2 regions of the Pseudoalteromonas issachenkonii genome follow, and region 2 is predicted to be linked to the other one. Evidence: predicted binding sites of a transcription regulator. Region 2 holds the regulator's gene; the other holds the start of a gene.
The links. The regulator FliA, encoded in region 2, starts transcription of late flagellar genes. The targets are predictions, from matches to a motif close to CTAAAGNTNNNNNNNNNNNNGCCGATA.
Positions count from the first base shown of each region.

Region 1: the regulator FliA is predicted to act here: its motif matches at 4,418-4,444, upstream of PISS_RS14445 (DUF5610 domain-containing protein).

Region 1 is NZ_CP011030.1:3,118,385-3,130,959, forward strand. Features, by position in the region: rRNA gene PISS_RS14430 (16S ribosomal RNA) at 1-1,176, opposite strand, end outside; gene PISS_RS14435 (RNA recognition motif domain-containing protein) at 1,967-2,446, shown strand; gene murI (glutamate racemase) at 2,409-3,197, opposite strand; gene PISS_RS14445 (DUF5610 domain-containing protein) at 3,264-4,388, opposite strand; gene trmA (tRNA (uridine(54)-C5)-methyltransferase TrmA) at 4,553-5,650, shown strand; gene PISS_RS14455 (2-thiouracil desulfurase family protein) at 5,660-6,112, opposite strand; gene PISS_RS14460 (thiol:disulfide interchange protein DsbA/DsbL) at 6,175-6,813, opposite strand; gene PISS_RS14465 (thiol:disulfide interchange protein DsbA/DsbL) at 6,833-7,456, opposite strand; gene PISS_RS14470 (serine/threonine protein kinase) at 7,492-8,466, opposite strand; gene ccoG (cytochrome c oxidase accessory protein CcoG) at 8,547-9,977, opposite strand; gene PISS_RS14480 (hypothetical protein) at 10,260-10,619, shown strand; gene PISS_RS14485 (hypothetical protein) at 10,619-10,825, shown strand; gene PISS_RS14490 (UPF0149 family protein) at 10,838-11,425, opposite strand; gene PISS_RS14495 (type II secretion system protein N) at 11,447-12,205, opposite strand; gene gspM (type II secretion system protein GspM) at 12,209-12,575, opposite strand, start outside.
Region 2 is NZ_CP011030.1:2,428,774-2,441,348, reverse strand. Features, by position in the region: gene flhA (flagellar biosynthesis protein FlhA) at 1-666, shown strand, start outside; gene flhF (flagellar biosynthesis GTPase FlhF) at 688-2,178, shown strand; gene PISS_RS11320 (MinD/ParA family ATP-binding protein) at 2,171-3,031, shown strand; gene PISS_RS11315 (RNA polymerase sigma factor FliA) at 3,058-3,768, shown strand; gene cheY (chemotaxis response regulator CheY) at 3,809-4,192, shown strand; gene PISS_RS11305 (protein phosphatase CheZ) at 4,209-4,976, shown strand; gene PISS_RS11300 (chemotaxis protein CheA) at 4,991-7,207, shown strand; gene PISS_RS11295 (protein-glutamate methylesterase/protein-glutamine glutaminase) at 7,261-8,412, shown strand; gene PISS_RS11290 (flagellar motor protein) at 8,405-9,169, shown strand; gene PISS_RS11285 (flagellar motor protein MotB) at 9,175-10,137, shown strand; gene PISS_RS11280 (ParA family protein) at 10,150-10,920, shown strand; gene PISS_RS11275 (chemotaxis protein CheW) at 10,924-11,646, shown strand; gene PISS_RS11270 (chemotaxis protein CheW) at 11,668-12,165, shown strand; gene PISS_RS11265 (DUF2802 domain-containing protein) at 12,184-12,575, shown strand, end outside.

The sequences.
Region 1 (12,575 bases), 690 kb from region 2:
CCTTCCTCCGGTTTATCACCGGCAGTCTCCTTAGAGTTCTCAGCATTACCTGCTAGCAACTAAGGATAGGGGTTGCGCTCGTTGCGGGACTTAACCCAACATCTCACAACACGAGCTGACGACAGCCATGCAGCACCTGTATCAGAGCTCCCGAAGGCACCAAACCATCTCTGGTAAGTTCTCTGTATGTCAAGTGTAGGTAAGGTTCTTCGCGTTGCATCGAATTAAACCACATGCTCCACCGCTTGTGCGGGCCCCCGTCAATTCATTTGAGTTTTAACCTTGCGGCCGTACTCCCCAGGCGGTCTACTTAATGCGTTAGCTTTGAAAAACAGAACCGAGGTTCCGAGCTTCTAGTAGACATCGTTTACGGCGTGGACTACCAGGGTATCTAATCCTGTTTGCTCCCCACGCTTTCGTACATGAGCGTCAGTGTTGACCCAGGTGGCTGCCTTCGCCATCGGTATTCCTTCAGATCTCTACGCATTTCACCGCTACACCTGAAATTCTACCACCCTCTATCACACTCTAGTTTGCCAGTTCGAAATGCAGTTCCCAGGTTGAGCCCGGGGCTTTCACATCTCGCTTAACAAACCGCCTGCGTACGCTTTACGCCCAGTAATTCCGATTAACGCTCGCACCCTCCGTATTACCGCGGCTGCTGGCACGGAGTTAGCCGGTGCTTCTTCTGTCAGTAACGTCACAGCTAGCAGGTATTAACTACTAACCTTTCCTCCTGACTGAAAGTGCTTTACAACCCGAAGGCCTTCTTCACACACGCGGCATGGCTGCATCAGGCTTGCGCCCATTGTGCAATATTCCCCACTGCTGCCTCCCGTAGGAGTCTGGGCCGTGTCTCAGTCCCAGTGTGGCTGATCATCCTCTCAAACCAGCTAGGGATCGTCGCCTTGGTGAGCCATTACCTCACCAACTAGCTAATCCCACTTGGGCCAATCTAAAGGCGAGAGCCGAAGCCCCCTTTGGTCCGTAGACATTATGCGGTATTAGCAGTCGTTTCCAACTGTTGTCCCCCACCTCAAGGCATGTTCCCAAGCATTACTCACCCGTCCGCCGCTCGTCAGCAAAGTAGCAAGCTACTTTCTGTTACCGCTCGACTTGCATGTGTTAGGCCTGCCGCCAGCGTTCAATCTGAGCCATGATCAAACTCTTCAATTAAAAAGTTTTATGTCTTTCGACAGCTCAATGAATTCTGAATTTATTTAATATCTTTCGATATTGAATTGACTGTGCTGAATAAACCGCTCGACTTGCATGTGTTAGGCCTGCCGCCAGCGTTCAATCTGAGCCATGATCAAACTCTTCAATTAAAAAGTTTTATGTCTTTCGACAGCTCAATGAATTCTGAATTTATTTAATATCTTTCGATATTGAATTGACTGTGCTGCAATTCCTACCTAAGTAGTTATTGCTGTTGGTCACTCAGTTTAAATTGAGACTCTAAATTTGTTTGCCTTACTTAGTAAACTAAGCTTGGCTGTTAGAACTCAATCTGTACGAGTGCCCACACAGATGATTGCTTTATATTGTTAAAGAACGTTGCGATTAAAGCGTTTAACTTTATCTCGCTAGGGCTGCGCATATTACGCTTTCCTATTTTTTTGTCAACACTTAATTTTGTTAAACTTGAAATTTTTCGAAACTAAGTTTTACTCAACTCACTGAGTAGCTCATGCCTCGCTATGCGTTGGCGTTCCCCGTCTCAGTGGGGTCGCATTATAGGGAGATCCGAAAACAGATCAACCTTTTTTTTAGATCTTTTTACCGTTTGCTCAAGTTTCAAACAAACGAGGCTAAAATAGTACTGAAACGCCTTACCATCGGTTGTTTTTTACACTCTTATTAACTATTTGCTATAAATTTCATTGCTATGTTCAATTAAGACGTTAAGATAGCAAGTTCACAATGTTAAATTAATGTTTATTTCCTGTTTATTGGTAGATCAAAAATGAAATTACCCGATCAAAAATCTTTTATCTTCGCAGTTATTCTTGCTGTTGTTGGTTTTGTTATCGTTAAGTTTGCGCTTGCAAGCCTAGCATTAGACCCTGCACTTCTATTCGGTGCCGGTTTATTAATTGGTGGACTTGTTATTGCTGCAATGTCATCAGTAAGTACAGAAGAAGCCGAAGTAAAAACAAAAACACTTTATGTTGGCAATCTTCCTTATCGTGCAAATGAAGGTGTAGTTCGTACTTTATTTGAAGAGCAAGGCAAAGTATTTAACGTTCGTTTGTTAAAAGATAAGAATACTGGCAAGCGTCGCGGTTTCGGCTTTGTTGAAATGGCACAAGCAGATGCTGATAATGCAATTGCTAAGCTAAACGATAGTGAGTTCCAACAACGTACTTTGAAAGTACGTGAAGCAAAACAAAAACAAGAAGATGATTCTAACTCTTATCGTTCAGAGTCGGATCAAACAGTGTAACTTGCTTAACCGCTAGTTTATCACTACATACATCAGCCGTTGCATAATAGTGCAGCGGCTTTTTTATGCCTGCTTGATTATCACTTAATTTGAGTAAAGAACTAACTCGCTTAGCAATGGCCGCACCAGAGTCTAATAACTGTACTTGCGTATTAAAGTAATCACTAATTGGTTTAGCTAAAATAGGAAAGTGAGTACAGCCTAATACCAGCACATCTATATCGTTATTAATATTTAATCGGTTTAACTCAGTGTGCAACTTATCAAGATCTAAGTGCTGGGTAAAAAAGAGAGTCTCTGCCAAAGTAACCAGTTCAACACTACTATATAAACTTGTGGTTATCGATGAGGCATGTTCTTTTATAAGTGCATCAGTATACGGGCTTGATACCGTTGCGGGAGTTGCCAATAAACCTATATGCTTTGATTGCGTTAATTGCGCTGCGGGTTTAATTGCAGGTACTACCCCAACAATAGGAATATCGGTAATTTGACGTACCGAACTTAACGCTGATGTTGAGGCGGTATTGCAGGCTATAACAATTAAGTCGACATTTAGTGACTCATCTTTAATAAATTGAATCAATCCACATAGGCGATTAATGATGGTTTGTTGCGACTGTGCGCCATAGGGCAATAATGCATTATCCATAAAATAGCTGTATTGAGCATGAGGAATGCTTTGCTGAATATGCTCAAGCACGGTGGTTCCACCTATACCTGAATCAAATACCATGATGTGCGCTGACAAACTACCATTCCTACTCTTTACTAAGAACGGCAGTTTGCCATGTGGCTTTTGTAAAAGAAAGTAGTTTTACTCAGTGCCTAGCTTTGCAGTAGCGGCGTTTAATTTATCTAAGTTTTCAAACATGGTGTTAGTGTAATCAACCAGTTTATCTATTTCTTGTTGATCTTGATTTAGCCATTGAATGATACCTGATAGCTGACTTTCTAATCCTAGGGTTTGCGCTTTAGAGTAAGCCGATTTTAGATCATCATTAAAAGGGGCAACAGTTTCGGCAATGACTTTTTCTGATGTTGGCTTAATTTGTTCATACTCTTTAATGGCAGCAACGGTTTTGCTTTGACGTAAGTCCATTGAGAATGCCACCAGCTGTTCATTCCCTAAACTGAGTTCTTGGGCTTGTTCAAATGCTTTATCTAAATCGCCACTGAAAAAGGTTTTACTTACATCTTGTAACTCTGCCATTAAATCATTTATGGCTTGCTGCTCGTCTTCATTAAGCTCACCGTTTACTGACATCGAGAAAGAGAGCTCACGGGATTCAGAAAATTGCGTACTAAATGATTGTGAATCATCTGTTTTTTGATAGCGACTAGATGATTGCGATTGGTAAGCATCTGCAAAGCTAATACTCACCTCATCACCTTCTGCTGTGGTAAATGTATAATCAGCACTATTGCTTAAACTTACATATTGCGCCTGACTAACAGTTACGCTTGCAGGTTGTGGGTTAAATAAGTTCTGCTCAAATTTATCGAGGCCACTAAAGATACCCTCTTTAGATTTATCAATACCCTCTTCAAGTTCTTGATTAAATACGCCCATGCCTTTTAATTCATCCACAGCCTCATCAACACCCGTCTGCACTCCTTTACGTGCCTGATTCAGCATATCTTGTAGTTTGTCGTTATCGGCACCATTGGCTTTGGCTTTTTTTACCGAGCTTGTAACAAAGTCTAAAACATTTTTTACGACTTCATTAAAATCAAACAGTGGTTTGTCTTTTTTGGTTTCAGCGACCGGCAAACCTAATTCTTTTGCCATTTTGTCACCTAATACGGCAGCAGCCAGTTCTTTTCCTCGTTGCTGATAACTGGTTGGTGGCGAGTCTATTTTAGGCTGTGGCATTGCTTGTTTAGTATTGTATTTATTAGCATTACTGTTTGGAACAAAACTAAAGTTACCTATTTTCATGAGAAGACTCCTATTTAGACTTACCCTTATATCGGCCAAGTAAGCCTATACTGTAGTAAAATGCTCAAAAAAAGCTCACTATATTTGATCAAAACTAGACAAATACGCTTCGCTCCCTACAATAGCGCCGATAAACAGATCTCAACGATAAGGTTATACCGTTAATGGCAGTTATAAATATAGATACCACGCAGTACGATGCACAATTAAATGAAAAAGAGCAGCGTATTACAGAGCAATTTCAACGTTTTGGTGTAAAACAGTTAGAAGTATTTAGCTCTGAGCCCATTAACTACCGCCAACGTGCAGAATTTAGAGTATGGCACGATGGTGACGATCTGTTTCATATTATGTTTGATCAACAAACAAAAGATAAAATACGTGTTGATACCTTTGACCCTGCAGCTCCTTTAGTAGGTGAAATTATGCAGGTGATGATTGATAATTTAAAAGGCTGCGAAGTACTACGTCGTAAATTATTTCAAATAGATTATTTATCAACCCTCAGTGGTGAAATTTTAGTGAGCTTGCTATATCACAAGCCACTTGATGAACACTGGTTAACTGAGATCAATGCCTTAAAGGAAAAGCTAAGTAGCCAGTACAAAATTGACTTTATTGGCCGTGCACGTAAGCAAAAAGAAAAATTGGGCGATGACTTTGTTACTGAGCGCTTAATGGTGAATGGCCAAGAGCTAATCTATCAACAGGTAGAAAATAGCTTTACTCAGCCTAATGCGAAGGTGAATATTAAAATGTTAGAGTGGGCACAAGAGTTATGTAAACCACTAAACAATGATTTACTAGAGCTGTATTGTGGTAATGGAAACTTTTCTATTGCACTTGCTGGTTCATTTAATAAAGTGCTGGCGACGGAAATATCAAAATCGTCGGTGCATTCAGCGCAATATAATATTGCTCAAAACCAAGTAACTAACTTAGATATTATTCGCATGTCGAGCGAAGAGTTTACTCAGGCAATGAAAGGCGAGCGTACTTTCTCTCGCTTAGATGGCATTGACTTGAGTAGTTACAACTGCCAAACCATCTTAGTCGACCCGCCTAGAGCAGGCATGGACACGCTTACGTGTGACTTAGTGGCTAATTATGAAAATATTATTTATATCTCATGTAACCCAGACACATTAGAGCGTGACCTTGAACACTTAACGCAAACCCATGAGGTTAAGCGCTTTGCAATATTTGATCAGTTCCCTTACACACACCATATTGAATCTGGTGTATTTTTACAGAAAAAATAAAATCTAATACTATAATACCAGCGCCTTGATAAGTGCTGGTATTTGCTCTTCACTAAATACTTTAACTTGATTCTTTACCAATAACTTAGCGGTCAGCCCCATGCCTTTTACTTTCACCCCACTATGGCTTCCATCATAAATTGTATTACGGCCACACGAAGGACTAGACTCTTTTAGTAAAGCAAAGCGAATATTATGCTTATTACAAAGGGCTAATGCTTTATTAGCGCCAGCTTCAAATGCACTTGTTACATCCTCAGCAGTATTTGTAATAACTCGATTTTGCTTTATCTCAGCGGGCGCTCTAGGCACGAGTAAACCACCAGCAATCTCAGGACAAAATACAATTAATCTATTTTGCTTTTGCCACAAATTAAGTTGAGGGTGCAATATTGTTTGTCCTTTACCATCATAACGAACTGGCAAACCTAACAAACAACTTGAGATTAAAATTTTTTCCATAATGAATTTTCTTCTCCAAATAAAAAAGCTCCTTTCGGAGCTTTTTTATTTCACTAAACTACTTATTTATTTGCTAAGTAGTTAATAAGTGCGCTTACATCTTCTGGCGATGAAATGCCTGACTCGCCACCTAAGTTAAGCTTGTATTTACCATTAACGATAAACGTAGGAACGCCACGAAGTGCTCCTTTGCCTTTAAAGTAATCTTGGTCGCGTTTCATTTTAGAGCTAAGTGTACGTACCGAGAAGCTTTCAAATAATTTATCAAACTTGTCGCCATCTACGCCTTGCGCTAAAAATACATCTTTTACATCTGCCAACTCATTAAATCGTGCACGCTTTGCATGGATATGATCAAACATCGCTGAAATAATTTTATCTTTTTGAGGTAGTACTTCAGCTGTAGCTAATGCTTGGCTGATCATGGTTTGATGTTCTGGGTCACGTACACCCACAAAATCTACATGGCTTTTCTTAAACTTTACGTTTTTATCTAGCTTAGGTTTGATCTCGGCCAGCAGTGGTTCCATGTTATTACATGCAGGACAGTAAAAAGAGAAAAACTCTTTTACTTCTGGTTTTCTGGTTGCACGATCAGAGACGACATCGTAATGCACGCCCTCTTCGTAAGTGGCAGCAAAACTGGTTGCAGCTAAAGGGAGTAATACAGCAAGTAACCCTGCTTTAACTAATTTGATCATTATTGTGGTGCTCCAAAAATTATAGTTTTAGTAAAAAGCTAATTAACTCATCAAGTTCTTGTTGGCTCTTGATTGTATTAATATTGATTTTGTATTTGTCATTTACGATAAATGTAGGCACGCCAGTTAATGCACCAAGTTCAGAATATTTATTCTGTTTATCTTGCATGGCACGTTCAGCTGCTATGATAGGCAAACTGGCGATGTCGTTATCAAATGTCGTGTTATCAATTGCATTAAGCTCTAATAACTTTTTAACGTCTTTAATTTCAGTTAATGGCGCACGTTGTATATGAATGCTTTTAAAAATTTGCGCTGTTACCGCTTCAGCTTGACCGTGTTTCTTTGCGATTAAGTAAGCAAAGCTTAAATTACTTTGAGCTTGTGGTGAAACGCCTCCCAAAAAGTTGACATGATTTTTTACAAATTCAGCCCCTTCAGGTAAGTTTTCTGCAATCCCTTTGGCTACCGGCTCAAATTTAAAACAATGTGGGCAATAGAAAGAGAAAAACTCGGTTACATTCGGGGTTTTACTTTTTTCAACATCAATTACAGTGTATTGATTACCCGCTTCAAAGTTAGCAGCTAATGCTGCAAAAGGTAAACATAGGATCAGTAAACTTAGTTTTAATTTTTTAAGCATGAATATCTCGTTATACTTCTTTTTAAATAAAAATATTATGGCAATAATTTTAACGGGGCTTCTTGCAAAGCTGCAAACTGCTCTTTAAGCGCTAAAATTTGTTGCTCCCAGTATTTGTCATCTGCAAACCATGAAAAGTTCCGTACAAAAGCAGGATCACTCCAACGTTTTGCAACCCACCCCATGTAATGAATCATACGCATAGCCCGAAGCGGTTCGATCAGCTTAAGTTGTGAGTGATCAAAATCGCAAAACTCTTCATATGCATTCACTAAAGTGTCTAACTGTAACAGCTGTGTTTGTCGATCGCCACTGAGCATCATCCATAAATCTTGAATTGCAGGACCTTGACGGCTATCGTCTAAATCAACAAACATTAATGCATCTCCTGCCCATAGGATATTACCAGCATGGCAGTCACCATGTAAGCGAATGCCTTCTACATTTTTATATTGCTGTTGAGTTTGAGCAATGACTAAATCTAAAATAGTGTAAAAGGAAGTCTCTAATCCCATAGGGACTAACTTACTTTTTTGTAAATGAACTTTAGCTGTATCTAAATATTCATCACAGGTAACGGTCGGTCTTTGGGTAAAGGGTTTCGTTTTGGCTACTTGATGCATACGACCGATTAAACGCCCGAGCACATCGAGTTGATCTAAATTGTCCACCTCAAATAAACGCCCGCCTACACTTGGGAACAAAGTAAACAAATACCCTTGATGTTCAAACAAGCTTTGCCCATTGTGTTTTATTGGCGCCACCACCGGTACTTCAGCGGCGGCTAGTTCAAAAGCAAAGTCATGCTCTTCTTGAATTTGCGCTTTGCTCCAGCGCTCAGGGCGATAAAACTTAACGACGTAACGCTTTGCACCCTCGGCTACAAATTGATATACCCGATTCTCGTAGCTATTTAGCGCTAACAACCCTGACTCAGCATAAATATCCACGCTTTCTATGGCATCCAAAATAAGATCTGGAGTTAAGTCAATAAAGCTAAATTTACTCATATACTTCTTATATAAAAGAAAAGCGGGAATATCCCGCTTTTTTGTTAATAACAGTGCTCGTTTGCCTTTAATAAAGCGACTTATCGTGCCTTAAAAAAGTTGCTTGGCTGCGATATTTTATTATCGGGCTCGTTTATTGGCGACAACACAAAGTTAAACTCGGTCATTGGCGCTTTTAAATCATAAGGATCCATTACCAGTGATAGCGGTACATTATGCGATTCACCAGCGTTTACTGTAAAGGTAGTATCACCTAAGTATTTATAATTATCTAACCCTGTTACATCAATAGAGAATGTTTGCTCGTATTGTGCTTTGTTAATTACTTTTAAGGTGTAGGTGTTTTCAACTAAACCATTAAAATCGACACGATACAACTGATTACGGTCGCGAATAATATCAAAGTCCATGGTTTTACGCATGGCGATATTAGCAACCAGCGCACCGGTAAGTAAGATTAAAATAACACTGTAACCAATCAGCTTTGGACGCAGCGGATGGGTTTTATTCTCCGGTGTTTCTAAATTACGCTCGGTGGTGTAAGAGATAAGGCCTCGAGGGTAATTCATTTTATCCATTACGCCGTCACAGGCATCAATACAAGCGCCACAGTTTATGCACTCATATTGCAAACCATTACGAATATCAATCCCGGTTGGGCAAACCTGCACACACAAGTTACAGTCAATACAGTCACCTAAACCTAACTCTTTAGGGTCTTGTTTACGAGAACGTGGCCCTCGGTTTTCACCACGAGTTTCATCATAGCTTACAGTAAAGGTGTCTTTATCAAACATTGCTGACTGAAAACGTGAATACGGGCATATATGTAAACACATAATTTCTCGCATCCACCCAGCGTTACCATAAGTACAAATAGTAAATACAATGATACTAACTAAGGCATAACCGCCTACATTAAAGGTAACAAATTCAGGCAGTAGTTCGCGAATAGGCGTGAAGTAACCAACAAACGTTAACGCAGTATATAAAGAAAATAATACCCAACTAGTGTGCTTAGCTGTTTTACGCCAGAACTTGTCAAAATCCATCGGCCGTTGATCTAACTTTTTACGTTGGTTAGCGCTGCCCTCAAACTTTTCTTCAAACCAAATAAAAATGAAGGTCCATACTGTTTGCGGACATGTATAGCCACACCACACTCGACCATAAAAAGTGGTAACCAGAAATAAGGCAAACGCTGCTAGCATAAATATAAATGCAAGAATGGTGAAATCTTGTGGCCACAGGGTTAAGCCAAAAATATTAAATTTTTGCTCCATTAGCTCAAATAAAACAGCTTGTTGACCGTTAAAGTTGATCCATGGCAATAACATAAACGCCAGCATGCCTAAAAAGCCAATACGTTGTCTTAGTAATTGATGGAGTCCTGAAACAGCACGCACATAAATACGGTTGCGTGGGTTAAATCTATCTTCTTGACGGCTCAGATCGGGTTTTTGGATCTTAACCTCTGTTGGTATGTTTTTTACTTTAATTTGCTTATCCATTGAAGTTCCTCAACGCCGCTAGGAAATAAAAATTCAGCAATCTTTTTGTACTTTTCGCCTAAGTGTAGCAACTTACATGCTAAACATAATACGCTTTAGGTCGCACTTGTATACTTTCAGATATTTCAGAAATATCTAATTACTCCTCTTATTATACGCATATTGGCTAAAATTACTGACTAGATTGCTAATAATTTATTCAACTTGTGACTTGCTTTTAAGGTGTATTTTATTACACTTGCCGGCTACTAACGTGTTGTTTGGATCAAGGTTTGTGTATTTATGAAGAAATTTTTTATACTAGTGGTTGTGATCCTAGCATTTTTTACCATTGATCACCCCTTGGTAAAAGAGCCTCGTGAGCGCTTACTCGGTGATGGTATAGGCTTGTTAAGCAGCACAACTAAAGTCGATCGTTTTCCTGTCGCAACCATGACAAGAAACAAAATTAATAAACAGTTAGCACTTTCAAGATCCGAAGAAGACTATATTGATAAAACCTTTACCAATGATGAGTCAGTAAAGTTGTTTGAACTACGCTATTGTCGTCAAGGCGATCTAAACCTTTACTTTTATTCAGAACGTTTAACAACGGTATGTCGCATTATCAAAGAGTCATTAGCGCAAGCGAGAGTGAAATAATGGATTTTTCTGGATTAAATAAAAAAGCAAGTAACTCATTTCACAAGCACCGCACTATGCTTAAGCAGTTGGCACAAGGTAAAACACTTAAATGTGAGCATTGCCAGGGTGTATTAACGTTAAATTTAGCCACCAGCGAACCTGGTAAGGGAGTAATACAGTGCAAACAAGGTTGCACTGATATTGAATTAGAGATTGGCGCTTAAGGCTTTACCTACTTATTCATCCCACCCTTCATCGGTATACAAACCACTATTAAGCGCGACAATTTCTATAAGTTCAGCAAAACCTAACGCAAAGTCGCCCATTAATTCATACTGCTGCGCACACAAATGTAATTCATCGATATTATTTTGCTGTGCAATCTTTGCAATCGTTGGTTTATCTAATGCAAAAAAGCTAAGAGTCGCCTGTGCACTTTCAAGCGCTTGCTTGTATTGAATATCTAGTTGCTCACTCTGGAGTAACTTATGAGTATACGTTTGGCTTGCAGTTAAAAAACCTGCAGACCACTGCTGACAAAACTCACGGTCAAACTCAGCGGGTAACTTATAACCAAGTTCAAATACTTGTTCACTTACTTGATGATGTAATGCCATAAACAAAAACAACATGTCTTCATCAAGGTCGTTTGCTGTATCAGGGAGAATATTTTCTAACCATTGGTGAACTTCTAATGGCTCAGGTGAACATATAACGCCAAATAAATAACCTTGGCTTTGGGTAAGGCTCATTGCGCCTGATTGGGTATTTAAAAACTCGCTGAGCAGCTTAGCATGCTGCTCAGTAAACTGAGGTATTTGCATTAAAACTCTTTATATAAAATATTAAAATTTAAGTGGGTAACGACCTTGGTTATCTGGTCTGCCTAAAAACTTCACCGCGTCATGAACTTCTTTCGGTAAAGTGAGATCAGGTTTAACATATCCCGCTACTTTAAAATCAAAATTGGCTTTTAGTGTAGCATCAGCCTCTAACCCTAATCTATTATTTGGCTCAATAAGTATGGCTACATCGCCCGACTTACAACTTAACTTACCGCTTAAATCGCCTATATTAAACCAGCCAGTTAGCCCTTGCACATCAATATCAGGGCTGGCTATTTCACCTTGTAATGATTGGCAATAAGGAGCGCCTGAAACGTATTCATCGAGCTCTAAAATAACGCGTCCTTTAGCAGTAACCGGTAACGGTAAATCAATGCGCTGCATAGCGCGCTCAACCGTTGAACGCACTACAGTATCAGTTATTCTAAGTTCATCATTTGTGAGAGAATAACTAATATCTGCATACCCAGAAATGTCATCACGTTCGCGAGGATTACCAAAACGTAAGTTAGTATTTACTTGAGCTTTAAAGATTGACCAGCCTGATATATCCCAACGTACATTGTTCAACTGTTCACCTTGAAAGCGAAGCTGCATTATTTGACCTTGCCATAGCGTACCAAAAGTTTGCCCTACCTCTAACTGCGCAGGTAAGTAAGGTTTAGCAAAATTTAAAGCCACTGCAGCGGGCAATTTAATAACGCTAAAAACAAGAAAGCTAATTACAAAAACGATGGATAAAATTATTATTTTTTTCATTAACTACTTCTCTAATACTAAACGGCTAACGCGTACATAACCGGATTTATCATCTTGGCTTAAATCTAAATTTTCTACGCTTAAACCATGCTGATTAACCAGCTCGTCAATCCATTGGATTAATTGATTAAACTCCACTGAGTCGAGTGTTAAACGAAGTGAATTATCATTTGGCTGCATTTTACTAATATTAATGCTGTAACGACCGCGCGTATTATTCACTATTTGGCTGAGGTTTTGATTGCTCACCGCTTGCGCTTTACCTGCTGCTTTAAGTTTAACGATACTGTCGTCTACCCATGCTAGCAATTCTTGTTGTTTTATTTGTGATTGTTGCGCATTTTCTATTGCCGTATTTAAGGGTCTAAAT
Region 2 (12,575 bases):
TCTTTAGGTTACACGGTGGTTGATTCGGCTACCGTGGTGGCAACCCATATTAGCCAGTTACTCACCAATAGCGCCGCTTTATTACTCGGACATGAAGAAGTACAAAACTTATTAGATATGTTAGGTAAGAGTCACCCTCGCTTAGTTGAAGGACTTGTACCTGAGGTATTACCGCTGACCACCATCGTGAAAGTACTACAAAATTTATTAAACGAAGGGGTGGCAATACGAGATATGCGCTCAATTGTTCAAACCCTTGTTGAGTATGGCCCTCGCAGCCAAGACCCAGATGTATTAACGGCTGCAGTGCGAATATCACTGCGTAGATTAATCGTTCAAGATGCCGTTGGTATGTCTTCTGAAATCCCTGTCATAACCTTGGCGCCTGAGTTGGAACAGATGTTGCATCAGTCACTTCAAAATGCAGGTGATGAAGGTGCCGGAATAGAACCAGGGCTTGCTGATAGACTTCAAACATCATTGAATGAAGCGCATCAAAATCAAGAAATGGCCGGTGAACCTTCAATATTGCTAACGTCAGGAATGTTACGCACTGTGTTATCTCGATTTGTTAAATACACCATTCCAGGATTGCGAGTGATGTCTTATCAAGAGATACCAGATGAAAGACAGATCAAGATTGTCAGCTCTGTAGGCCAACAATAAGATTTTAAAGGGGTTTGAATTATGAAAATTAAACGTTTTTTTGCTAAAGACATGCGCACTGCACTAAAAGAAGTAAAAGAAGAGTTGGGTGTTGATGCGGTTATTATGTCAAATAAAAAACTAGCTAATGGCGTTGAAATTGTTGCTGCAGTTGATTACGACAAAGCAGCGACAAAACCGCCAGAGCAGCCTCAAAGCCAACCCGCTGCAAGAGCTTCATTTGCACATACTGAGCAAAGTTCACATAATTTTGTTAAACCAGAACCGCAACGCGCTCAACCTAAGCCACAAGCAAAGGTTGCAGATAGCTTACAAGCCTTACTAGAGCGTCAGTCTCCACGTCCTCGTTCAGCAGAGCTTGCTTCAATGTTTTCACACTCTGGCATTGACACTTCTGGCCACTATCAAGAACAAGAGCCTGTGCAATCACGACCTAAAAATATGTTTGAACGTGAACAAAGCGCGCCAGTGCGTCCTCGCACCCAAGCCGATAGCTTAGGTTTTGACGATTTAGACAGTGGCTTTGACGATTTAGATTCACCCAGCGCACCGCGTCAGCAAACAATGCATAAAGAATCCAGTGACATCAGCACAATGCGTGAAGAAATGAACGCAATTCGTCAACTATTAGAGCACCAAGTATCAGGTTTAATGCAGCAAGATATGGCACGTCGCGACCCGACCCGTGCATGTATGATTGACCGCTTAGTCGGTATGGGGATAGAGAAAAATGTTGCTGAGCAAATGGCATGTTTTGTACCAGACGATGTGTCTCGCCAACAAGGCTGGAAAGCTTTATTGAACATGGTTGAAGATCAAATGCAAACCACGAACAACGAAATACTTCGCCAAGGCGGTGTTTTTGCGTTAGTCGGGCCTACAGGCGTGGGTAAAACCACCACAGTTGCAAAACTGGCAGCATTGGGTGCACAAAAATACGGTGCCGATAAAGTAGCGCTTATTACTACCGATACCTACCGTATTGGTGCTTATGAGCAGCTAGCAACGTATGGTCGTATTATAGGTTGTGGCGTTAAACAAGTTAAAGATGCAAATGAATTAGCAGAAGTTTTATACCATTTACGAAATAAACGTCTAGTCTTAATTGATACAGCGGGAATGAGTCAACGTGATTTACGCTTAACTGAGCAGTTAAACACCTTGATGCGTAATCAGCGTGTTGATATACGTAGTTATTTAGTATTAAGTGCGACGGCGCAAATTAATGTATTACAAGAAACAGTAAGGCACTTTAAAAAAGTACAGCTAAGCGGATGTATTTTTACTAAACTTGATGAGTCATTGAGTTTAGGTGAGATTATTAGTATTGCGATTCAAAATCGTCTCCCAATAGGGTATCTTACTAACGGTCAGCGAGTACCAGAAGATATTAGAGTGGCAAATGCCGAAAAACTAGTAAAAAAAGCTGAGCAATTGTATTTAAAAAGAATAAAAGCACAACAATCACGACACCAATCAGTGGCGTCGAGCACAGTAGAGATGTATGATTAACACAGTTTTAGATCAAGCAAGCGGCCTTCGCAAAATGAGCAAGAATAATAATAACGGCGTAAAAGTTATCGCTGTCACCGGCGGCAAAGGTGGAGTGGGTAAAACGAACGTATCCCTTAACACGGCAATCGCGTTAGGCCAACAAGGCAAACGTGTGCTTGTACTAGATGCTGATTTAGGATTAGCGAATTGTGATGTGATGCTTGGACTGCGCGTTGAGCGTAATTTATCTCATGTTTTATCGGGCGAATGTGAACTTGATGATATTTTAGTCGAAGGTCCCGCAGGCATAAAAATAGTGCCTGCAACATCGGGTTCGCAAAGTATGGTTGAGTTATCACCCTCAGAGCTCGCTGGACTTATTCGTGCATTTAGTGAACTTAACACCGACTTTGATATTTTAATTGTTGATACCGCTGCGGGTATTTCCGATATGGTGCTGAGTTTTTCTCGCGCAGCGCAAGATGTGGTTGTGGTGGTATGTGATGAGCCTACATCAATTACCGATGCCTATGCTTTAATTAAAGTACTTAGCCGTGAGCACGGCGTTTATAAATTTAAAATTGTTGCCAATATGGTGCGTAGTTTACGCGAAGGGCAGGAATTGTTTGCAAAACTTTCAAAGGTTACCGACCGATTTTTAGATATATCAATGGAGTTGGTTGCAACGGTTCCATATGATGAAAATATGCGCAAATCAACGCGCCGCCAAAAAGTAATTGTTGAGGTTTTTCCTGGGTCGCCTGCTGCAATTGCTTTTAAAACACTGGCTACAAAAATTGCTAAGTGGCCAACACCTAGTCAAGCCTCGGGTCATTTAGAGTTTTTCATTGAGAAACTAGTTAGTAACTAACAATGACAATACCGGTGAATAGAGCTATGGGATATCAGTCAACACAAAATTTAAATATGATTGTTGAAAAGCATGCCTCATTAGTCAAAAAAGTGGCGTGCCATTTAATTGCTCGTTTACCGGCCAGTGTGCAGCTAGATGATTTAATTCAATCGGGTATGATTGGTTTAATTGAAGCTTCAAAAAACTTTGATGCGAGCAAAGGCGCAAGCTTTGAAACCTTTGCCGGTATTCGTATTCGTGGTGCGATGATAGACGAAATGCGCCGAGGCGATTGGGTTCCACGTTCAGTTCACAGAAAAAGCCGTTTGGTTGCAGAGACTATTGTTGCGCTTGAGAACAGTTTAAACCGTGAACCTAAAGATAGTGAAGTTGCTGAAAAACTTGAAATTTCGCTAAATGAGTACCATCATATTTTAAACGATGTAAATGTAAGTAAAGTGTTAGGTATTGAAGACCTTGGTATAGATGACGATGTGATTACACCTCATGGCCAAGATTTAGCACTAGACAAACCGTTCAATAATGTTAAAAATGAACGGTTTAATGAGTCTTTACTCAGTGCAATAAAGTCGTTACCGGAAAAAGATGCAATGGTGCTTTCTTTGTACTATAACGATGAGATGAATTTAAAAGAAATTGGGCATATACTCGATGTAAGTGAATCGCGTGTAAGTCAGATACATGGTCAGGCGATGATTAAGCTTAAAGCAAAAATCAATGACTGGATAAACTAGAAGTAAGTAAATAAAGGTTCAGGCCTCACTGGAGGATGTTTTGGATAAAAACATTAAAATTCTTGTTGTTGATGATTTCTCAACAATGAGACGTATTATTAAAAACCTGTTGCGCGATTTAGGTTTTACCAATGTTCAAGAAGCAGATGACGGGTCAACTGCTTTGCCTATGTTGCAAAATCAAGCGTTTGATTTTGTTGTAACAGATTGGAATATGCCAGGCATGCAAGGTATTGATCTTTTGAGGGCAATTCGAGCTGATGAAAAATTAAAGCATATTCCTGTTTTAATGGTTACAGCAGAAGCTAAAAAAGAACAAATAATTGCTGCGGCCCAAGCAGGTGTTAATGGTTATATTGTTAAACCATTTACTGCAGGTACATTGAAAACTAAATTAGAAAAAGTGTTCGAACGCTTAGGTTAATGAGAGGGAGAGGCTTATGTCAGCACCTGCTGCGCCTCAGATTACTTTAGAACAAGCTCGCCAGTTAGTTGTTTTTTTAGAAAATGGTGAGCAAGATAAAGCGAATCAGTTAATTTTAGAAACAGCTTCACAAGAGCAATCACAGTTATTTGCTGAGGTGGGTAAGTTGACGCGTCAACTGCACGAAGCTTTAAAAAGTTTCGAGTTAGACACGCGTTTAACAGACATTACCACTGATGCCATCCCTGACGCAAAAAAACGCCTTAACTATGTCATGGAAATGACAGAAAACGCAGCCAATAAGACAATGGATGCGGTTGAAGCAAGCTTACCATTAGCACAAGAAATCGCTGACGAAATAGCTGATATCAAGCCAACGTGGGATCGTTTAATGAACCGCGAAATAGAGCTTGGCGAGTTTAAATCACTTTGTCATAGTATTGATAAGTTTATGAGCAGTTCTCATCACAAAACCGATGAGTTACAAATGCTGATGACTAATGTGCTGATGGCTCAAGACTATCAAGATTTAACGGGTCAGGTTATTCGCCGTGTTATTGAACTTGTCCGTGAAGTTGAAGAAAGTTTAATTCACCTGTTGACTGCATTTGCAGCGCAAGGTGGTGAGGTTGAACCAACTGAACAACCAGAAAAAATAGAAGATCCCATTGTTGCACAAACACTAGCAGGTCCCGAAGGGCCTATTATTGATAAAGAAACGCGTAATGATGTTGTATCTGATCAAGATGAAGTTGATGATCTATTATCAAGTTTGGGCTTCTAATAGGAGAGTACTGCATGAGCTTTGAAGTCGATGAAGATATTTTACAAGACTTTTTAGTAGAGGCCGGAGAAATCCTTGAGCTTTTATCTGAACAGTTAGTAGAACTGGAAAACAACCCAGATGATACTGAGCTACTAAACGCAATATTTCGCGGTTTCCACACTGTAAAGGGTGGCGCTGGCTTTTTGGCTATGACAGAGCTTGTTGATGCATGTCATGGTGCTGAAAATGTGTTTGATTTACTGCGCCAAGGTGTAAGAACAGTTAACTCTGAATTAATGGATGTGATTTTACAAGCACTGGATACCATTAATGAAATGTTTGCCACGATTAAAAATCGTGACCAGCCAGAGCCTGCTGATCCAGAATTACTTGCAGTACTTCACAAACTTGGACAGCCACCGACAGCAGAAGAGCTTGCCGGCGATTCTGTGGTTGAAGATATAGCTCCTGTCGAAACCCCATCGGTAGAGCCCGAACCAGTTGCAGAGCAACCGAGCAACGATGCTGAAGAAGACCCGTTTGCTTTTGATGAATTATTTAGCGGCCCAGATAGCAGCAGTACTGAGTCTCAGATTGATGAAATAACCGAAGACGAATTCGAAAGCCTACTTGATGAACTTCATGGAAAAGGGCAAGCCCCACAAGAAAAACAATCATCATCAAGTGACAATGATGTCAGTGGTGATATAACTGACGATGAGTTTGACAGCTTATTGGATGAACTTCATGGTGTAGGCAGCTTTGGCGAAGTGAGCCAAGCAACCGCAAGTACACCACAACAAACACCATCAGCCCCTGTGGCTCCACCAAGTAACGAGCAAAGCTCGGGCGATGATGAAATAAGTGACGACGAGTTTGAAGCGTTACTTGATGAACTTCATGGTAAAGGTGCACCTAAGTCGATAGAAACACCGGCTCCTGTAAGTAAACCAGAACCAGTGGCAGCTAAAAAGCCAGAACCAGTTGCTGCAGCTAAGCCACAGCCTAAACCAGAGCCAGCTAAGCCTGCTCCTGCGGCACAAGCAGCTAAAGCTGCGCCGCCTAAAAAAGCAGCGCCTCCACCGGCAGAAACAACAGTACGTGTTGATACCAAACGCCTAGACCAAATAATGAACATGGTGGGCGAGTTAGTACTTGTGCGAAATCGCTTAGTGAGTTTGGCGACTAATTCTGATAGCGAGGCTATGGGTAAAGCTATTTCCAACTTAGATGTTGTGACTGCTGATATCCAAGGTGCAGTAATGCAAACACGAATGCAGCCAATTAAAAAAGTATTTGGCCGTTTTCCTCGTGTTGTACGTGACTTAGCACGAACACTTAAAAAAGATATTAATTTATTACTTGTCGGTGAAGACACCGATTTAGATAAAAATTTAGTGGAAGCATTGGCCGATCCATTGGTGCATTTGGTTCGCAACTCGGTCGACCATGGTATTGAAATGCCCGATATTCGTGAAGCATCGGGTAAACCTAGAACAGGTACGGTGACTTTATCAGCTTCGCAACAGGGTGATCATATTCTACTTACCATCCAAGATGATGGTGCCGGTATGGATGCTGAAAAGCTTAAAAAGATTGCGATTAGTAAAGGGGTGCTTGATCACGACCAAGCGAGTCGTCTTTCTGATACTGAAGCTTATAACCTTATTTTTGCACCTGGATTTTCAACCAAAGAAGAAATCTCAGATATTTCTGGCCGTGGTGTTGGTATGGATGTGGTTAAAACAAAAATCACTCAGCTCAATGGCTCGGTTAACATAAAATCAGAAATGGGCGTAGGGACTACTTTAGAAATCAAAGTTCCACTAACACTTGCGATATTACCTACCTTAATGGTGGTGGTGGGAGAGCAAACCTTTGCCTTGCCGCTAGCGGGTGTAAGTGAAATATTCCACTTAGATTTAACAAAAACTAATGTGGTTGATGGCCAGCTAACGATTATTGTTCGTAAAAAGTCGATTCCATTATTCTACCTTGAACATTGGCTTATAAAAGGCGCTGATAGAGGTCAGCGAAAAGCACAAGGGCATGTCGTTATTGTGCAAATAGGGACTCAAAAAGTAGGGTTCGTTGTTGATTCACTAATAGGTCAAGAAGAAGTGGTGATCAAGCCTCTAGATGCATTATTGCAAGGTACGCCGGGTATGGCGGGTGCGACTATTACCTCTGATGGTGGAATTGCACTGATATTAGATGTACCGAGTATGCTAAAGCATTACGCTGGATAATAAAAAGTAGGTATAAACTTTATGCCTACCCATTCATTGAATAAGAGAGCGAAATGGCTGTTAAAGTTTTAGTAGTTGATGATTCAAGCTTTTTTCGCCGCAGAGTGAGTGAAATTCTTGAACAAGACAGCGGCATTGAGGTAATAGGCTTTGCTGTAAATGGCCGAGAGGCCGTCGAAAAAACAGCTCAGTTACGTCCTGATGTTATCACCATGGATGTTGAAATGCCGGTGCTGGATGGTATTAGTGCTGTGAAAGAGATCATGGCGAGTAATCCAACACCTATTTTAATGTTTTCATCGTTAACACGAGCAGGGGCATCTGCCACTTTGGATGCGCTTGATGCTGGGGCGATGGACTTTTTACCTAAAAAGTTTGAAGATATTGCTCGCAATAACGATGATGCAATTAAGTTATTGCAAAATAAGGTTAAGGAAATAGGCCGCCAGCGTATTGGAAGAATTACGAGAACGGCCCCATCTCCAAGTATTAGTAAACCAGCGTCAAACAGTTCTGAACGCTTTTCTAACCTTGCTAAAAAGCCGATAGTTCAACCTGATCGTAGCTTTAATAATGCGAGTCCTGCACCTAATAACAGCAGTGCCTCAGCGCGTGCCAGTGGTAAGCAGTATCAGTTAGTTGCTATTGGTACATCCACAGGTGGGCCAGTTGCACTGCAAACTATTTTGACGCAATTACCTGCTAATTTTCCACACCCTATTTTACTCATACAGCATATGCCTGCTGCATTTACCCCGGCCTTTGCTACTCGCTTAGATGGCTTGTGTAAGATTAAAGTAAAAGAAGCGCAGCAAGGCGATAGATTACAACCTGGGTGCGCTTATTTAGCGCCAGGTGGCCAGCAAATGATGGTAGAAGGACGTGGCTCTAATAGAACCCTTCGTGTGTTTGAAGATAAAAATGAACGAGTAAACTATAAACCAAGTGTTGATATTACCTTTGCCAGTGCGGCCAAAGCGTATCAAGGTGATGTGCTTGCCATTATTTTGACAGGCATGGGTGCAGATGGTCGTGATGGTGCTCGCATGCTTAAGCAAACTGGCGCTACAATTTGGGCTCAGGATGAAAAAAGCTGTGTTGTCTATGGTATGCCTCAGGCGATAGCCAGTGCAGGTTTAGCGAGCGAAAGCATTAGCCTTCATGATGTGGCTGCACGTTTAAAAAGAGAGGTTGGCTGTGGATAAGCTTTCTGTTTTAGGATTACTGGTTGCATTAGGTGCTATTGCAATCGGTTATTCTTTAGAGGGAGGTGTGGTATCTGCGCTGTTTAATGGGCCTGCACTAATTATTGTATTAGGCGGTACATTAGGTGCGGTGATGCTACAAACATCAGCCAATACATTTAAAAAAATGCTTAGTATTACTCATTGGGTTTTTATTACCGACGACCATGATATTGAAGATGCTATTGAGCAAGTAAAACGCTGGTCGCATAAAGCCCGTCAAGAAGGCTATTTAGCATTAGAAAACGAAGCACTTGCGCATTCAGATCCCTATGCTGCCAAAGGACTGAGTTTATTAGTTGATGGCTGTTCAGAGCAAAAACTACGCGATACTCTCGAGATTGACTTATTACTTGAGCGAGAACGATTACTTGAGGCTAGCCGGGTATATGAAGCAATGGGTGGGTATAGCCCAACTATTGGTATTTTAGGTGCGGTACTTGGGCTTATTCAAGCCATGTCATTTATTAACGATCCTGAGCAGTTAGGAACGGGTATTGCCACCGCGTTCATTGCAACTATATATGGTGTTGGTTTGGCTAATTTATTATTTTTACCTATGGCCAATAAGCTAAAGCAACGGGTTGAACAAAAGATGCTTTATCACGAAATGTTAGCGGAAGGTGTAATTGCTATTAGCCAAGGTGAGAGCCCTATTAATATTGAACTAAAGCTTGAAGCCTACCGCGTTGAACGTCCAATTTTACAGGCCCATTAGCGCCTATGTTACGCCGTCGCTTACGTCATCACCAATTAAAGAGCCAACATACTGAGCGTTGGTTAGTTTCTTATGCGGATTATATGACCATAATGTTTGCATTTTTTGTTGTATTGTATGCAATTGCGATAAACAAAGAAGACAACATCAAGGTTTTATCTGATTCTCTTGAGCATGTTTTTGATAAGTCTGCAAAACAATATTCTCAGCAGGGTAACGGGGTAAATGGTGATGCTTTATTGCTTGAAAGGGTGACCCCTGAGGCTGAAATACTCTATGGCGAAAGTATTCAAGAGCAAGAGCAAGGCCCAATGTTACTCGATGGTCAAAGTGACAATAGCAATATTAGTCAACGCCACTTAGGTAAGCCGCTGGATAGTTTATTGGCTAAATTACAATCGTCGCTGATTGATGAGATACGCAGTGGCGAGGCTAGCTTAGAACTAAGCCAAGACTGGTTGGTTATTGAGCTCAATTCCGGATTGTTGTTTGCCAGTGGTAGTGCTGTTGCACATAACAAGGCCAAAGAGATTGTAAAAAAAATTGAAGCAATCATCGCATCAGTCGATAACTATATAAGAGTACGCGGGTATACAGATAACGAAACCATACGAAATGAAATATTTCGTTCTAATTGGGAGTTATCAGTGGCGCGTGCAACCTCAATATTAGTTGAACTAGAGCGTTTGGGCATTGAATCCGCGCGCATGGCCATTGAGGGATATGGTCAATACTCGCCCTTTGCCGATAATGATACCGAAGCTGGGCGTGCTGAAAACCGTAAAGTCGTGATTGCACTTTCTAAATATGGTTTAGCACCAGAGCCCTCTGATGAACAAACGAAATCATCAATTTCAGTATCAGAGCAAAGTCAGCCAGAAATTGAGCTACCTGCCCAAGACGATACAATAAAAATAATCCGTTTACCGCATGGTGGCATCCGTGTTACCACGCGCAACGAACAGTAATTAGGATGTAATGTGAAAGTTTGGACAGTAGCCAATCAAAAAGGGGGAGTAGGCAAAACCACTACAGCGGTTAGCCTTGCAGGGATCCTTGCGCTTCAAGGCAAGCGCGTGTTATTGATTGATACAGATCCTCATGCTTCACTAACCTATTACTTTGGTATTGATTCAGAAGATTTAGAGGTCAGTGTTTACGATATTTTTACTCGCGGCTCGAGTATGAAAAGTGAAGAAATACTGCAAGCATTATGCCCCTCAACAATTGAAAACCTTGATATTTTACCTGCAACTATGGCGATCGCGACACTTGACCGTAGCATGGGTAATAAAACGGGAATGGGCCTGATTTTAAAAAAAACACTGGCTAAAATTAGCGAGTATTACGATTATGCAATTTTAGATTGCCCACCTGTTTTAGGTGTGCTGATGGTCAATGCGCTTGCCGCCTGTGAAAGAGTGTTAGTGCCGGTGCAAACTGAGTTCTTGGCGCTTAAAGGGCTCGATAGAATGATGCGTACTATGGAGTTAATGCAAACCTCTCAAGCGAAAAGCTATGAATATACTATAATTCCAACTATGTATGATAAACGAACCAAAGCATCGCTTGAGGCCTATAAAACATTACAAGAAACGTATAAAGAAAAAGTATGGCCAGGCGTTATTCCTGTTGATACTAAATTTAGAGATGCAAGTTTAGCGCAAAAAGTACCGGTAGATTTTTGCCCAAATGCGCGTGGAGTCTATGCTTATAAAGCATTACTTAAATATTTAATAAAACAAGGTTAATAAATGAGTAAGCAATTATTTGCTAATGAAAAAGTAGTCACTCAGTACTTAGGGGCGTTATTATCTGATGACGAACCAACAAAAGACCTTGAGCCTGTTGCTAAACTGCTTGAGCAGGTAACGTATGAAGAGCAAAAAGAACAACCAGTAATAGTTGAGCCTGTTGTTGAAGTTGAAAAGCTTAATAAGCAAGTATCGAATGTAGAAATTGACACCCACCAAGAGCAACACGTCGTGCCTGAGCAAGAGGTGGTTGTAGGTGGTGAAGCTGACTACTTTGATGGTGAGTTTCAAGCGCTGTTTTTTGAAGTGGCAGGGCTTACTTTAGCGGTGCCGCTAAAAGCCTTAGGTGGCATTCATGAGCTTGGAGAAGTAAATCATTTATTTGGCAAGCCTAAGTGGTTTAAAGGGGTTATGATCAACCGAGAAGAAAAACTCAATGTTGTTGATACCGCTCGCTGGGTTATGCCTGAAAAGTACGATGAGCAGTTAGAGGCATCTTTAAATTATCAATATCTCATCACTTTAGGTGATAGCCAATGGGGTTTATTAGCAGAAAAACTAATAAATAACATTACATTGAGTAAAGAAGATGTAAAATGGCGTACAAATAACAGTAAGCGCCCATGGCTTGCTGGAGTAATTAAAGAAAAAATGTGTGCTTTAATAGATGTTAATAATTTAAACGCACTATTAGAGAAAGGCTTAGATAGCCGTCACAAGTAATGACCATTACGAGGTAAGAGCATGAGTGAAGATAAATTACTGTCAGCTAAAAAAAATGCAGATAATAATGATGAGATTTTGCAGTGGGTTACGTTCAAGCTAGAAGATGAAACTTATGGCGTAAATGTAATGCAAGTGCAAGAAATACTGCGTTACACCGAGATTGCTCCTGTACCAGGTGCGCCTTCGTATGTGATTGGTATTATTAACTTACGTGGTAATGTTGTTACCGTTATTGATACTCGCTCTCGTTTTGGTTTACCTGATATTGAAGCGACGGATAATTCACGTATTTTAATTATTGAAGCAGAAGAGCAAGTGATTGGCATTTTAGCCGATAGCGTTTCTGAGGTTGTTTACCTACGTAGCTCTGAAATTGACAGTGCGCCAAATGTAGGTACAGAGGAAAGTGCTAAATTTATTCAAGGTGTATGTAACCGCGACAATGAGTTACTTATTCTGGTTGATTTAAATAAACTACTTAGTGATGACGAATGGGATGAGTTAAGCGATATATAAGCTTCTCTACATAAAACTATGTTATTACTTGGTATTGCTATTGCGGGTTTAGTTTTTGGACTATTCTCGCTGCTTTTAATTGTGATGTTTAAAAAGCGCTATGCGAGTGAGCTTGGCGCGCAATTACAGCAGTTTAAAGATTCATCAGAGCAGATTAATATTTTACGTAGCGAAGTGTCTGAGTTGCGAACCGGTTTACTGAGTATTGGTAAGCGTGTGCTTGAGGTAGAACAACAAAACCAAGAGCTGATACAGCAACAAGCAGCTCAAAAATACGATGACCCCGATGCTAAAATATACTCTCGTGCAGTAAAAATGGTTGAGTTAGGTGCTGATTTAGATGAGGTTATTCGCGAATGTGAATTACCCCGCGCCGAGGCTGAACTGTTGTTTTCATTACACAAACAAAA